2 regions of the Comamonas sp. lk genome follow, and region 2 is predicted to be linked to the other one. Evidence: riboswitches for the same ligand, from Rfam matches in the RefSeq annotation. Region 2 holds a riboswitch; the other holds the start of a gene.
What was found. Region 2 has a riboswitch for glycine ahead of EAO39_RS10425 (trimeric intracellular cation channel family protein). Riboswitches for the same ligand answer to the same signal wherever they lie in the genome.
Positions count from the first base shown of each region.

Region 1 (3,396 bases), 670 kb from region 2:
GGCAATCGGCATGCCGGTCAGATCGCAGACCATGGTCTGGAAGTTGACCAGCGCTTCCATGCGGCCTTGGGAAATTTCGGCCTGATACGGGGTGTAGGCCGTGTACCAGGCGGGGTTCTCCAGAATATTGCGCAGGATGACGCCCGGCGTATGCGTGCCGTAGTAGCCCTGGCCGATAAAGCTTTTGAGCACCTGGTTCTTGCCGGCGATGGCCTTGAGCTCGGCCAGCGCTGCGGCTTCGGTGACGGGATCCGGCAAATCCATGGGTTTGGCGCGCGCAATCGAACGCGGCACGATGGAGTTGATCAGCGCGGCGCGCGAGGCCTCGCCAATCACGGAAAGCATCAGCGCTTCATCCGCGGCATCTATGCCTATGTGGCGGGGAATGAATTCACCGGGATTTTCCAGCGCTTCAAGGCTGGCAACGGGAGCGGGGGGCGACATCAGCATGGGAGGGACCTGTTCTCAAATACTGTGACTGACTGGGGGCGCAGGCAGAAAGAAAAACGGCCTTCGCAAACGCGAAGGCCGTGGAAAAAATCAATTGCTGGCAGCGAAGTCGTTATAGGCCGTCTCTTCCATCAGGCCTTCGAGTTCGCTGACATCGCTCATCTTGACCTTGAAGAACCAGCCGCTGTTCAGAGGGTCGCTGTTGGCCAGGGCAGGGTCGTCGCGCAGAGCTTCGTTGACTTCCACGATTTCGCCGGTCACGGGCATGTAGACATCGGCAGCGGCCTTGACGGATTCGACCACGCCAGCCACATCGCCGGCCTTGAAGGTGGAGCCCACGGCGGGCAGGTCGACAAACACCACATCGCCCAGCGCATCCTGTGCGTGGACGGTGATGCCGACGATGGCTGCATTGGTGTCAGCCGTGTTGATCCATTCGTGTTCTTTGGAATATTTGATGCTCATGGAAAGCTCCAGATGGTGAATTCAGGGAAATCTGTGTTTTGAGAAAGGTCCAGCGCGCACTTTAGCGGCGTTCTGAGCACCGCCGGATGAATTGGCCTGCTCAAACAAGAGGCCGGGCCACGGCAGCGGTTCAGCCTCGGTAATAGTTCGTGGGCACAAACGGCGTGGCCGTGACCTTCATGGGCACGGGCTTGCCGCGCACCATGGCGAAGATCTCGGTACCCAGCGCCGCATAGTCGGGCTGCACATAGGCCAGCGCCACGGGCTGGTTGAGCGTGGGGCTGAGCAGGCCGCTGGTGATATGGCCTATATGCTGGCCGTCCATGTTCTCCAGCACCGCAGGCTCGCGCACGGGAATGCGCTCCAAGGCCACCAGGCCTACGCGCTTGCGCTGGAGCTGCTGCGGATTTTGTAGCTGTTCCAGCACGATGGATGCACCGGGAAAACCGCCTTCACGCGCACCGCCGTTGCGGCGCACTTTCTGTATGGCCCAGTTCAGCGCCGCTTCCACCGGCGTGGTGGTCGTGTCTATATCGTTGCCGTAGAGACAAAGACCGGCTTCCAGTCGCAGCGAGTTGCGTGCGCCCAGACCGATGGGGGCGATTTCGGACTGGGCCAGCAGTGCTTGGGCCAGGGCTTGGGCACCGTCTGCGGGCACGGAGATTTCAAAACCGTCCTCGCCGGTGTAGCCGCTACGCGTGATGTAGAGCGCATGGCCTTGCCAGTCAAAATGGCCGCCGGTCATGAAGACCAGCTGGCTCACGCCGGGGATCAGGCGCGCCAGCACCGTGACCGCTTTCGGGCCTTGCAGGGCCAGCAAAGCCTGATCGGGCAGGGGAATCACTTCGCAGCGCTGGCCTATGCGCTCCTGGATATGGGCGATATCGGCCTGTTTGCAGGCACCGTTGACGATGACGAATAAGTCGTCGCCGCGGTTGACGAACATCAGATCGTCCAGAATGCCGCCTTGGTCATTGAGCAGCAGGCCGTAGCGCTGTTTGTGCACGCCGAGGTCTTGCACGTCCACGGGCATCAGCGTTTCCAGGGCGGCGGCAGCGTCGGCACCGCGCAGCAGCAGCTGGCCCATATGGGAGACGTCAAACAGGCCGGCGGCCTTGCGGGTGTGCAGATGCTCGGCCATCAGCCCCTGGGGGTACTGCACGGGCATGGAATAGCCGGCAAATGGCACCATGCGGGCGCCCAGCTGCTGGTGCAGGGCGAACAAAGGGGTGTGGCGCAGAGGTTGGTTGTCGGCGGCAGTCAAGGGGCAAGCTCCGGTGGTGAAACCAAATGAGTTGCCATGCCCGGCAAATGCAATAGATATCGCATTGCCTGGCGTGGCGGTCTTGCCCTGCTGTCCGCTTTACCTGAGAGATTCACTGCACGCGGGTGCAGCTTGCTCCTTCGGTGGGTGCTGCAAGCGCAGCACCTCTCTCCAGCAAGGAACGCTGTGGACTGAGCTTTGCTCGCCCGTCAGCGCTTGTCAGTCCTTTTGCCTGAGCGTTCGGGTGCTGCATAAAGGCAGAGCCTGCGCCTTCGGCGGTGCGTTGCGGGTCAAACCCCGTAGGCACTCTCTCCTGACAGCAGGCATTCTAGCCGCCAGTTATTGCGTCGCAACATGGGGTTTATGCGGGTTTGTACGAGGTCTGCGCATGCCGATCCGGCGGCGTTGGCTGTGAGAGATGCGCATAAAAACCGCTTGCACTCCAATCAGTAAAAGCGCAGACAGATATCAATTGCATAGTCCTTTCTCACTCTGTGGCACTGCCCAGAATGCGACAGGCCGCGCCACTGCGGATAAGTGGCGCGGCCTGGAACGGGTTCCGGTGGCGGATCAGACAATCTGGCGCTGACGGTAAACAGCGGGATCACTTGAATGGTTTTACTGCGTTGGTGAACGTGCTTCCATGGACTCAACTATGCATGTTGCAGTGCAGAAAATGCTGCTTTGTTTTCTGCAGATATCGCTTTGCTACAGAAAATTTTGCTGCCAATGCTTAAAAAGCGATAAATTCAAGGCCATGGACACTTTGGATAAAAAGATTCTTGCTGCTTTGCAAGCCAATGCGCGGGCCAGTCTGCAGGAAATCGGCGCTGCCGTGGGCTTGAGCGCCTCTCCATGCTGGGCGCGCATCAAGAAAATGGAGGAAGCCGGCGTGATCGAGGGCTATACCGTGCGCCTCAATCCCCAGGCGCTGGGCCTGGCCGATTCGGTGCTGGTGATGGTGACGCTGGACAGTCACTCCGACAACACGCTGGAGAAATTCGGCGAGGTGCTGGCCACCATTCCCGAAGTGGTGGAGGCGCATCTGGTCTCGGGCGAATACGACTATCTGCTGCGCATTGTCGTCAAGGACACGCGTGACTATGAGCGTTTGCTGCGCGAGAAGCTCTACAAGATCAAGGGCATACGCCACAGTCAGTCCAGCTTTGTGCTGCGCACGCTGAAGCGGGCCGATTTACCGCTGGGCATCTGAATTA
Region 1 covers NZ_UOOB01000001.1:2,936,925-2,940,320, reverse strand. Annotated here, with positions in the region: gene gcvP (aminomethyl-transferring glycine dehydrogenase) at 1-450, opposite strand, end outside; gene gcvH (glycine cleavage system protein GcvH) at 541-915, opposite strand; gene gcvT (glycine cleavage system aminomethyltransferase GcvT) at 1,046-2,179, opposite strand; glycine riboswitch at 2,260-2,364, opposite strand; glycine riboswitch at 2,390-2,505, opposite strand; gene EAO39_RS13350 (Lrp/AsnC family transcriptional regulator) at 2,937-3,392, shown strand.
Region 1: it holds a riboswitch for glycine, as region 2 does, so the genes downstream of both, gcvT (glycine cleavage system aminomethyltransferase GcvT) here and EAO39_RS10425 (trimeric intracellular cation channel family protein) in region 2, are expected to answer to the same signal.

Region 2 (3,396 bases):
TGGCGGCGGCAGCAGCACCGGCCAGACCGGCACCTATGACCAGGCAGCGTTCGGGCGCTGTCACCGGCGGCGGCAGCCCATCGTCTTTATGGCGAGGCTCCCAGCGCGGGTTGTAAACCGCGCGCAGGTTGTGGCGCTTGGGCGGAATGCCGGGAACCTTGCGTACCTCAAACCCCTGCTGGGCGAGACCTTCGCGCACGCTGCCTGCAATGCACCAGCTTGCCACAGCGGTGCCACGCCGGCAGTGGCGTGCCACGTTCTTCATGGCTTCGGGGCTCCACAGCTCGGGATTGAGTTTGGGAGAAAAACCATCAAGGTAGACGCTGTCCACCGTCAGCTGCTGCTTGCGCAACACGGTCTGGGCATCTCCCACATAAAGGGTGAGCAGCACCTGTCCGTTGTCAAAAGACAGCCGGTGCACGCCGGGCAGCAAGCCCCACCACTGGGCCTGCAACTGCTCGGCCAAGAGCTGCAGCTGCGGGTCATCAGGCAGGCCGCGCAACAGATCGTCGGCAGACACGGGATAGGCCTCGATCGAGGCAAAGTGCAGCACGCGCGGGCGCAGGGGGTCTGCCTTCCAGGCAGCCCAGGTGACGAGAAAATTCAGTCCAAAGCCAAAGCCAATCTCCAGGATTCGCCATTGCGAGGCGTGGGCCCAGGCCTCGGGAAGACCGCAGCCGCCCAGGAAACCCTGACGAGCCTGATCCAGACCGCCCAGTTCGCTGCGGTACCGGTCACCGAAGCGGGGGCTATAGGGCGTGCCATCGGCAAGCCATGTGATGGATTCCCCATTGAGGGGCGGCTCCAGACTCTCACCGGGTTTTTCAGATGGGGGCAGGGGTAGGCTCTCGACAGACATTGCAGGGTCTTGACTCTCTTATTCCCAGCGCTGCTGATAGGAGAACACCGGCAGACGCCATTTGAAGCGTATGGCGGCCAGGCGAAACGCCAGGCCACCGGCAAAGCACACGATGGTGCTGATATTGGGGCTGACATCCAGAGCGCGCAGACCCAGGAACATCAGGCACACGGCCAGGGAGACGCTGGCATACAGCTCGCGGCGGAAGACCACGGGCACCTGGTTGCAGAGCACGTCGCGCAAAATGCCGCCGCTGATACCGGTGATCATGCCGGCCATGATGACGACGATGGTGGGGTAGCCCAACTCCAGCGCGGTGTTGGAGCCAATCAGCGAGAAAGCGATCAAACCCATGGCGTCCAGCAGCAAAAACACCTGCTTCAAGCGGTGCATATGTCGGGCGATGAGCGTGGTCAGCAGGCCGAAGCTGATGACCAGATACACATATTCGGGGTGTTGCGTCCAGCCTATGGGGTAGTGGCCCAGCACCATGTCGCGTATGGTGCCGCCACCCAGGGCGGTGACAAAGGCGATGACGACCACGCCAAAAATGTCCATATTGCGCCGGCCCGCAGCCAGTGCGCCGGACATGGCTTCGGCCGCGATGGCCACCAGATAGATCACCAGCATGACGGTGATATTGCTGGCCTGGAAGGAGTCCAGCAAGGAAACGGAGGGAAGCATGACAGCCCTGATTGGGTTAAGCCAGTCATTCGCCATAGCGAAATGTCAGGCGTGCCTCTCCCGCTGTCCTTTGTACCTGAGAGTTGCGTGCGCCAGCCTGGCCGTGCACTTGCCCCTTCGGTGAGCCTGCAGCAAAGGGCTGCGGGCTGCTCTCCAGTTGGCGAATTCGTGCGGCCGATCTATCGGCTGCACTGTCCTGTCCTGCGGTACGGGGTGCCTGAGCGATTATGGGAGTTTGCGCCTTCGGCGGAGGCATGGGGCCATGTTTGGCGCCTGCCTCGCTCTCCCGCAGGAAAGCCGTGATTCTAGCCAGTTGGAAGGGGGACTTCACGCAAAAAAGCCAAGGCCTGGAGCCTTGGCTTATGGGGCAGACGGGCCGCAGCGGCTTATTGCAGCTGATCTTTCAAGGCCGCCAGGGCTTTTTGTGCGCAGGCCTCGTCCAGGTGGCCGCCGGGCGCACCGGCCACGCCGATGGCGCCAATGACCTCATTGCCCGCCTTGATGGGCACGCCGCCGGCCAGCACCAGAAAGCCGGGGATTTGCGCCAGACCGGCGGCATCGGGGTTGGATTGAATCGTCTTGGCCATGCCGCTGGTCGGGTTGCGCGACGATGCCGAGGTGAAAGCCTTGGCGGTGGCGGCTTTGGGCGTGTGGGCGCCGGCGCCATCGGCGCGGGACAGTGCCAGCAGCACGCCGGCGCGGTCCACCACGGCAGCGGTCACGTTATGGCCGTCGGCGCTGCAGGCGGCAACGGTTTGCTGGGCCAGTTGGGCGGCGGTTGCCGAGGCAATCGAGCGGGTGCTGACCGTAGCGGCAGAGGCGGCGCCGCAGGCCAGGGTGCTCAGGGCGAGGAGGGCAAAAGTGCTCAGGCGATTCATGTCAGGGCTCCAGGGGGTGAAAGCAATGACTGAACTGTAGGAACACGGGCGCTTGGCGCCTATTCGCAAGCCAACGGACGGCTCTCGGTAGTTTTACCGAGGGTGGGCCTCAGCTGCGGGCAGCGGCAGACAGCAGCAGCCGGGTCTGCTCGGCCACGGAGCCCGTGCCCAGCTTTTCGGCCAGCTTGGCACGGTGGGTGTCCACGGTGCGCACGGAGATATCCAGCGCGGCCGCGATCTCCTTGCTGCCCAGGCCCTTGGTGATCAGCTCCAGCACCTCGCGTTCGCGCTCGGTCAGCACCTGCAGATGGTGGCGGGCCTCGTTGCGCTCGGCCTGCCGGGCTAGCGTGGCCTGGGCAGTCCTGATGGCCTCCAGCAGGGTCTGCTCCTCTATGGGTTTGGTCAGAAAGTCGGTGACGCCGGCCTTGAAGGCCCGGCGGCAGGAGTGCAGATCGCCATGGCCGGTGATGACGATGGCCGGCCAGTCCACGCCTTGCGCACGCAGCTGCTCATACAGCTGCAGGCCGGACATCAGCGGCATGCGCAAATCCATGATCAGCACGCCGGGCTGGCTGCGGTCCAGATGGGCCAGGCATTCGGCAGGAGAGGCAAAGCAGCTCACGCTCAGGTCATAGGTCTGTAGCAGCAGATGCAAGGCCTCGCGCACCGAGGCGTCGTCGTCTATCAGGTAAATCATGGGATGGGGTTTTCCGGGGCGGCGCCCGTGGTCGCCAGGGGCAGGGTCAGCACAAAGCAGGCACCTGGCCAGGCGGTGCTTGGGCTGGCGCTGGCGGGCGGCAGATATTGCAGCTGGCCGCCCATGCGTTCCATCAGCGTGGCGCACAGCGGCAGGCCCAGGCCCATGCCGCCGCTCTTGGTGGTGAAGAAAGGGTCGAAAATGCGCTGGGCCGTGGCGGCGTCTATGCCGGGGCCGTTGTCCCGCACCGTGAGACTGGCTTGTCGGCCGTCGGCTTG
Region 2 covers NZ_UOOB01000001.1:2,265,908-2,269,303, forward strand. Annotated here, with positions in the region: gene mnmC (FAD-dependent 5-carboxymethylaminomethyl-2-thiouridine(34) oxidoreductase MnmC) at 1-859, opposite strand, end outside; gene EAO39_RS10425 (trimeric intracellular cation channel family protein) at 878-1,543, opposite strand; glycine riboswitch at 1,597-1,710, opposite strand; glycine riboswitch at 1,738-1,842, opposite strand; gene EAO39_RS10430 (heme-binding protein) at 1,930-2,421, opposite strand; gene EAO39_RS10435 (response regulator) at 2,531-3,118, opposite strand; gene EAO39_RS10440 (ATP-binding protein) at 3,115-3,396, opposite strand, start outside.